DNA from 2 places in the Paraburkholderia sp. A1RI-2L genome. Region 2 is predicted to be linked to the other one. Evidence: predicted binding sites of a transcription regulator. Region 2 holds the regulator's gene; the other holds the start of a gene.
The links. The regulator FliA, encoded in region 2, starts transcription of late flagellar genes. The targets are predictions, from matches to a motif close to CTAAAGTTTNNNNNNNNNNNGCCGNTA.
Positions count from the first base shown of each region.

Region 1: a site for FliA is predicted at 2,672-2,698, ahead of PWP93_RS33640 (flagellin). Genes of this name have one in related genera too.

Region 1 is NZ_JARBTA010000005.1:184,483-188,694, reverse strand. It holds gene fliD (flagellar filament capping protein FliD) at 1-940, opposite strand, end outside; gene PWP93_RS33640 (flagellin) at 1,106-2,575, opposite strand; gene PWP93_RS33635 (sialidase family protein) at 2,920-4,212, opposite strand, start outside.
Region 2 is NZ_JARBTA010000001.1:2,926,906-2,931,117, forward strand. It holds gene flhF (flagellar biosynthesis protein FlhF) at 1-267, shown strand, start outside; gene PWP93_RS13375 (MinD/ParA family protein) at 260-1,246, shown strand; gene PWP93_RS13380 (RNA polymerase sigma factor FliA) at 1,269-2,000, shown strand; gene PWP93_RS13385 (hypothetical protein) at 2,163-2,687, shown strand; gene PWP93_RS13390 (flagella synthesis protein FlgN) at 3,083-3,529, opposite strand; gene flgM (flagellar biosynthesis anti-sigma factor FlgM) at 3,586-3,939, opposite strand; gene flgA (flagellar basal body P-ring formation chaperone FlgA) at 4,085-4,212, opposite strand, start outside.

The sequences.
Region 1 (4,212 bases), on a different contig from region 2:
CTGCGCTCAGGCTCAGCGTGACGCCCGCGAGCGCGGTAGTCACCGAGTTCGTCGCGTTGGTCACGCCGGTGCCGTCGAGCGTGAAGTACGCATCCTGCGCGGCGGTGGTCTGGGTCCAGTTGGGCGTGGCCGGCGAGCCGGAAGACTGCACGTTGCTGAGCGTCGACTGGTTGGCCTTGAGCTGCGCGCTGGTTGCGCTCGCATTGCCGTCAAGCGACGTGCCGGCGTTGCCGGTCACCGCGAGGCCGTTCAGCGGGTCGCCCGTAGCCGTATCGCTGATCTGGATGCTGATGGCGTTCTGCGATCCGGTGGCGTTCGCGTGCAGCACGAGGTGCGCACCATCGGCGCCATTAACGACCGTGGCCGTCACGCCGGGATTATTGCTCGCGCTGTTGATCGCCGCCGCAATGCCGGAAACCGTGCTGTTGCTGCTGTCCAGCGAAATCGTGGTGCTCGCGCCGCCGATCGAGAGCGTCATCGTGCTCGGCACCGAAGCCAGCGGCTGGCTAGCGCCATAGCCCTTCGACGTAAGCACCTGCGCGGCCGCGATCTGCGCGACGTCGATCGAATACGTCCCAGCCACCGCCCCACTGGCCGCCGTGGTCGCGATGCCCGTGCCGCTCGCGCTCGCCGTGAAAGCATTGACGGTCGTGCCGTTCGAGAGCGAGGTAAGGCCCGCCTGCAACGCCGAAAGCGCGGCCGAGAGCGTACCGTATGCGGAGATCTGTGTGTTGTCCAGTTGCTGCTGAGTGGATAGTGTCGCTGCCTGGCCCGCGATCTTGCTGTTGACGAGCGCCGTGACGAGCGAGCTCACGTCCATCGACGAATTGCCGGTCGAGCCGCTGATGACCGACTGCGCGGCTTGCTGCAGCGCGGTGTTGGCCGACGCTGCGGCGCTGGAGGCCAGATTCGCGTTCGAGGTACCGGATACGGTGGACATGAAGGGGCTCCGTGCGTCGGCGATGCCGGGTGGATCGGTTCAAGTACGGTTCAGGTTTGAAAACGCCAAACGGGAGGTAGTCCTCCCGGTTGGCAAGCGCCGCGCGCCCCGGGTATGGTGGGCGGAGCGCGCGGCGCGTACTGCTTGACTCACATGAAGCGTTTGTTACTGCAGGAGCTTCAGGATCTGCTGCGGCTGCGAGTTCGCTTGCGCGAGCACCGAGATGCCGGCTTGCTGCAGCACTTGTGCCTTGCTGAGGTTGGCCGTTTCCTGGGCGAAGTTGGCGTCCTGGATTTGCGATTGAGCGGTCGACAGGTCGGTTGCCTGGGCTTGCTGCGTCGTGCTGATTGCCGAGAAGCGGTTTTGCGCGGCGCCGAGCGTTGCCTGGAGGTTGTTCACCGTGTTCAGTGCGCTGTCGATCGACAAGATCCCTGCGCTAGCACCAGCGGCAGTGCTGATATCGATGTTCGACACTTGCTCAGGAGTGTTCACCGTGTTCACGCTGTCGACCGCCGTGTTCGTGAAATCCGTCCCGCCCACAACGAGCTTGGCCGACGCGGTAATTGTCGCCGGCGGTCCCGCGGTGTAGCCGGTCGCGGCCGTGTAGCTCATATAGTTTGTAAGGGGCGACCCGCCCGCGCCCGGCGCGGTCAGCGCGGTGCCGTTCTGATCGTAGAACAGCATGTTGCCCTGGCCGTCAGCCTTCACCGTGACCGACGTGATGGCGTTTGCCGTACCGGCAGGCACCTGCTTGCCGGTCGAGTCGATGCTGATGTTCTGGATGGTGCCGAGCGTGGTACCCGCAGCGATGATCGTTGTTCCACCACTGCCATTGTTGGTGTTGATCGTGCTGATCGCGGACGACGGATCAAGCGCGCTGCCTACCTTCGCTTCGATCGTCGAAGGAAGATTCGGGTTAGCGTTCGCCGTAACCGTGAACAGGTTGCCGGAAGCCGTCGAGCTAATGCCAACGCCGTTCTGGTCCGTGAAGGTGAACCCGCCCTTGCCGTCTGCGACGATGTTCACCGAAGTAATCGTTGCACCGGACGTGACAGCGGTGCCACTGCTATTCAGGCTCAGGCCGGAAACCGAGCCGAGCACGGAGCCGGAGCTCGCAAAGCCACCGCCCAAGGTTTCAGCCGACACGTTTTGCGTCAAATTCAGATTGATCGACTGGCCGACGTTCGCCCCGACCTGGAACGACACGCTGCCCAGCGAGCCATTCAGGATATTCATACCGTTGTATGTCGTCTGCGACGCAATACGGTTGATTTCCGAAACCTGCTGCGACACTTCCTGTTGCAGGGCTGCGCGATCGCTGTTGGTCATACTGCCGTTCGATGCTTGCACCGCGAGTTGGCGAATACGCTGCAAGCTGTTCGTCAGTGACGACAAACCGCTCGATGCCGTTTGCACCATCGACACGCCGTCGTTCGAGTTCGACACGCCCTGGTTCAGACCGTTGATCTGGGTCTGCATGATGTTCGAGATCGCAAGACCCGCTGCATCGTCCGCTGCGCTGTTGATGCGCTTGCCCGACGAGAGGCGCGTGATCGCTTGCGACAGCGCGCTGCCCGAGCCGGTCAGATTCTGCTGCGCGATGAGCGAGTTAATGTTGCTGTTGATTCCGAGCATGGAAATTCTCCTGATTGGGACTGAGCCCGTTTGCGCCACGGCGACCGTGGCGTCGGCGGACTGTCAAACGCGTTGTTTCGACCGCCATGTTTGGGGTAACGACCGCCCACCAGGGAACTTTAGAGGGACATATGCAAAAAATCTGATCTTATGCTCAATCAGGGACATGACAGACACGCGGGAAATGGCCGCCGAATAGCCGAAAACAAATGCCAAATAGTTGATTTTCTTGAATAATCAATCCGGCATTTCAGTCCATGCCCTTCAAGCCATCGTTGGCGCGCGCGAATCCGCGCGCCCTGAAAGGGTCGCGCGGATCCGGCGCAATTGACTAGTCGAGCGATTTACGGCGCTGGCGCTACAAAGATATCGGTGGGATTGCTTGCATTCCCGGTCGTTTGCACGAAGAACGGCACGAACTCCGTATCGGTTGCACCCAACCCTTCATAATCCCCGATAAAGTACCCTTCGGCATAAGGCGCGGTTTTCATATCGAAGGACCCCGCGATATGCAGTTCATTGCCGAAATTCTGGCCCCCGCGCGGCGAGGTGATGCGCCAGTAATCCGTCGGCAGCGTGGTGTCCGTGGACTTGAGCGTGCGGAAGTCATAGTACGTGACGGCCACCACGCCCGCAGGGTTGACCCGCACGGCAGGATTGAATGCGGGTCGGCCCGAAGGCGTATTCACCCGCATGGGCGCGCTCCATGTCTTGCCACCATCGGCGGACGTCGATAGCGCCACCTCGTCGTACTTCCCGCCATTGAAGCGCGAATCCTGCCAGACGACATAAAGCTGCCCCGTCGCCGGATCGATCGCCGGTTCGGGAATGATGTCCCCGGTGCGTATCGGCGTGCCGGAATTGGGATCAAAAACCGAAACCGTTTGCAGCGTCGAAATGATCTGAGGTTGGGTCCACGTGGCGCCATCGTCGGTGGATTTGATGAACGCTACCCTGCCTGCCCCCTGGTTGAATGGCGGCGTGATCAGATCGAAAAAGTCGTAGAGCGTCCCGTCCTGCTGATTGACCACGATCTGATTGCCGATCGTCTGCTGCCGCGAGGGCACCTTCACGATTTCCGCGGCGGTACTCCAGGTCTTGCCGCCATCCACGGTCTTCGAGAACAATGTCGGGCCGCGGTAAGCGGCCGTATGGAGATTCGCGTAGGGGTTGCCGTTCGGCAGTTCGAGCCGGTCCCATACCGCATACGCCACGCCGGCCTTGATCGGATTCGCAGTCACCGATTCCTTGTCGTTGAAGTACTGCAAGGTAGGCTCGTTGTTGGCGATGATCACGCTGAGGTTTCCCCAGGTCTGACCGCCATCGCTGGAAACCGCTGCGGCCACGGCATTGCTGTTGTTGGAGTTGTTGAACGAGATGGAGACGGCATAGGCGGTGCCGTCGGGGCCGATGGACACCCATGGGTCAGAGGCGCGCTCGTATCCGAGCCCGTTCGCACATGCGCTAAAGGGCAAGGACGTTTGCCCCCATGTGTGACCGCCGTCGAAGGAGAAGCCGGCAACGAGGCCATGAGAGCCACCGTCCGACCAGCGGTCCTGCTGCCACGCGCCGATGAGGTTGGACGAGTTTTTCGGGTTGACGGCCACCCACGGCTCGACCTCGCTATTCACAAACAC
Region 2 (4,212 bases):
ATCCTCACCAAGCTCGACGAAGCGACCAACCTCGGCAGCACGCTCGACACGGTGCTGCGCTACAAGCTGCCGGTGCACTACGTCTCCACGGGCCAGAAGGTGCCAGAGAACCTGTACGTGGCCACGCGCCGCTTTCTCGTGCGCAGCGCGTTCTGCGTGCCGCGCGATCGCTCGCCGTTCGTGCCGCACGAGGACGATATTCCCGCGCTGCTCTCCGCGCTCTCGACGCGCTCGGCCACGCAAGCTCCCGAGGTCCGGTTTGGATAAGTTCGTGATCGATCAGGCAGAAGGCCTGCGACGGCTGCTCGCGCGCGAAGGCTCGCGCGTGATCGCCGTGACCGGCGGCCACGGCGCACCCGGGCGCACGACCGTGGTGATCAATCTCGCGGCCGCGCTGATCGCGCTGGGCAAGGACGTGCTCGTGATCGACGAGTGCCTCGGTCCGCGCTCGGTCAGTGCGCAGCTCGGCGGCGGCATGCGCGGCGTGAGCAACGAAGCGCGCGGCAATGCCGCAAGCCTCGCAGGAAACTTCGCGCCGAATTTCGCGGCGGTGATGCGCGGCGAGATTGCGCTGGACCAGGCCGTGGCGCGGCATGCGCTGGGCTTCGGCGTACTGGCCGCGCCGCGCGAGCAGTGCGTGGGGGCGCAGCTGGATGCGCCATTGAGCAAGCTGCTGGCCGGTCCCGCCGATTTCGTGCTGATCGACGCGCAGCTCGACGCCGAAGGCGCGCTCTCGCCGCTCGCCTTGCACGCGCACGACGTGCTGATCGTGATGCGCGTGACCGCGCAGGCGATCACCGACGCCTACGCCTGCATGAAGCGGCTGCATTTCGCGCATGCGATTGGGCAGTTCCGCGTGCTTGCGAACCACGTGGCGAGCGCCGCCGACGCGCAGGCCGCGCTCGAGAATCTCGCGGGAGTGGCGAGCCGCTACCTCGCGGTATCGCTGGAGCGCGCGGGCAGCGTTGCCGCCGATCCGCACATGCCGCGCGCGCTGCAACTGTCGCGCTGCATCGTCGATGCGTTTCCGTCGACGGCTGCCGCGCGAGATTTTCGCCACGTGGCGGCCGAACTGCCGCACTGGCCGCTGCGCCCCGCGCTGTTGGCATCGGCGGGCGCGCCGGCGAGTCCGGAGCAAGCGGCGAATTCATTCGTTTCATCCGTCACGGACGCCCCGTCCGCGAGCGCGACGGCCTATGCGGGATGGCGGGCGGACTCGCCCGTGCACGCGCATCGGCACGTGTGACGGACACAGGAAGGAGAGCCAGATGTATAACGCTCAAGGAAAGATTTCGCAGGCCGACGTGCTCGCGAAGTATGCGCCGCTCGTGCGGCGGCTCGGATTGCAGCTCGTGGCGAAAATGCCCGCGAGCGTGGATCTCGACGACTTGATCCAGGCCGGCATGATCGGCTTGCTCGACGCTGCGAGTCGCTACAAGGAAGATCAGGGCGCGCAGTTCGAGACCTACGCGAGCCAGCGCATTCGCGGCGCCATGCTCGACGAGTTGCGCAGCAACGACTGGCTGCCGCGCAGCCTGCGGCGCACCTCGCGCGAAGTGGAAAGCGCGGTGCATCAGGTGGAGCAGCGGCTTGGCCGCTCGGCGAGCGAGACGGAGATTGCCGAGCATCTGCAGATGCCGCTCGACGAGTACCAGAGCATGCTGCAGGATCTGCACGGCAGTCAGCTCATCTACTACGAAGACTTCGACCGCTCCGCCGACGACGAGCCGTTCCTCGACCGCTATCGCGTCGATCACTCGGACCCGCTCTCGGCGCTGCTCGACGAGAGCCTGCGCGGCGCGCTAGTCGAGGCGATCGAGCGGCTGCCCGAGCGCGAGAAGTTGCTGATGTCGCTGTATTACGAGCGCGGCATGAACCTGCGCGAGATCGGCGCGGTGCTGGAGGTGAGCGAGTCGCGCGTATGCCAGTTGCACAGCCAGGCGGTGGCACGCTTGCGGGCGCGGCTGCGCGAGATGTCATGGGCGGGGACGGAGCATTGAATCGGCTTGGCATCAATGGGTTGGGTGCTGTGTTGAGGGCTGGCTACCCTACACAGAACCCTACTTCAAACCCTACGCGGAATAAATTAATTCAATACAAAACAATGGCTTAGTGTTTATAATTCGCGACTTCAAACCCTACATGGGTGTGAACATCACGCCATGACGACGACCGTTTCGTTTGAGCCATTGTTTCCTGAAGATCGGGTGCTTGATCCGCTGCTTGATCAGGCGTCGGATCTTGTCGGTTCGTCAGAGAGATTGCTTCCCGTGTTGAGGACTCCGTTTTCTGAGGCATTGGCGCCCCAGTTGCGCGCGATGAACTCCTACTACACGAACAAAATCGAAGGCCAGCACACCACGCCCGCCAGAATAGAAGACGCGCTCAAAGAGAACTATTCGACAGATAGCGTCGAACGCAAGAAACAGCACCTGGCTCTGGCGCACATCGCAACGGAAACCGTACTGGAGCACGATTGGGCGACGCTTCCCGTTGCTGCCCTGTTCGAGCCTGAGCGCGTCACGACACTGCACGAGCGGTTCTTTTCAGCGTTGCCAGCCGACGAGCGATTTACCAGTGAAGGTGCACCTATCGTTCCCGGCGAACTTCGGAATGTGGACGTTACGGCTGAGCTGCTTTTTCACAATTATTTGCTGACTTGTGGGGAAAGACGTTTATCGACTTGAACCGGTCAAACGCAGCCAGTCATCAGTAGACGTTCAACGAAAAGCTACGACAAATTTAAGTTGCTTGGGTCGGTGATTCCTCTGAAAGAAAAGTAAACACGGAGATTTCGCCCATATACCTTGAAAGGCGTCGCTCGGAAACGATGACCAAATAGTCTTGCAACCAGATTTCGTCTGCCCCCAGACGCTCTGCGCCAACGGTCTTTCGTGACGGATCGCAGTCTTTGTCTGAGTGCCTTTTTCCGAAAAACCAGTGAAGATTTTTTCACCACTGCCGACAGAGGTAAATCGATTCCCCTCGCAGTTAGCACCCAGAAACAAAAAAGCCGAAGCCCCCGTGCTTCGGCTTTTCAATTCCCCACGCAACTGCCAACCACGCGAGGAACAAGGGCCAGTTACAGCCCGAACGCCGGCAGGCGTCCATCCGGCCCGTACAGCATCGACGTGCCGTTGCCGGTTTCGCCCCGCAAAATCGCGAGCGCCCGGCGGTTATGTTCCATGCGGGTGCGAACCATCATGCCGATCGTCAGGTTCTGCCGGCGCGCGCGCTCGGTCGAACCCAAGAGCCGCGCCCACTGGCCCGCGAGCCGCGCGTCGCCGTCGCAGGCCATCTCGATGCCCTTGCGTCCGGCCGGCAGGCCGAGCCCGGCCAGTTGCGCGTCGCGCACCTTCTCGAGCCCCGCCATGCGCTGCGTGAGCGTCGTCTTCTGTTCGACGATCTGCGGCAGCGCATCGATGCCGTCCGCCGTCGTGAGCGCCTTCTCCTCGAAGGCGAGCAGCGAGGCGAACGCCTCAACCGCGGCGTGTTCGTCGATCAATGTGGCGAGAAGCGCGTCTTTCATCCGGGACCACCTGAAAATGCGGGTTGCGGGACGCCCTGGCGCCCGCGCCCTGCGATTTAGCCGCCCGAGGCCGGCTTGAGCAGGCCGCGCGCGGTTTCGATAATGCCGTCGGCGATCTTGCCGGCGTCGATTTGCAGCGTGCCGTTCTTGATGGCGTCCTTGATCGACTGGACCTGGCCCATGTCGATGTCGGCGGCGCCGCTCGCCGCGAGCGAGCGCAGCGAAGAGGACAGCGACGAAAGACTCACGTTGGCGTCTGCGCCAGTACCCGCTCCGATGGCGCTCGATGCCGCGCCGGCCGATGCCGTGCCGCCCGCGCCTGGCGCGCTCGCGGATTCGCCTTGCTGCGTGCGCGCCGGGCCATCCTGGAGCGAACGCGCGTCATTGCGGTTGGAGGTGTCGATTTTCACGATTGGGCTTCCTGATCCGTATGGCCTTGATAACGGCAACGCTGCGCGCGAACTTTAGCGCGAAAGTCCTGCCGTTACATGCTGTTACGTGTCCTTGCCCACATGGCCGCCGCACCGCCTTTTTTACCGGACCGGCAATCCTGCCCTAAATCTGCACCTGCACCGTGGCGGCATCTTTCACGACGCCGCTGATGATCTGCCCGCCGGCCGTGCGCACGCGCACCATCTGGCCGGGCGCGGCGTTGTTGAGCACGCTGCCTTCGGCGGAAATCG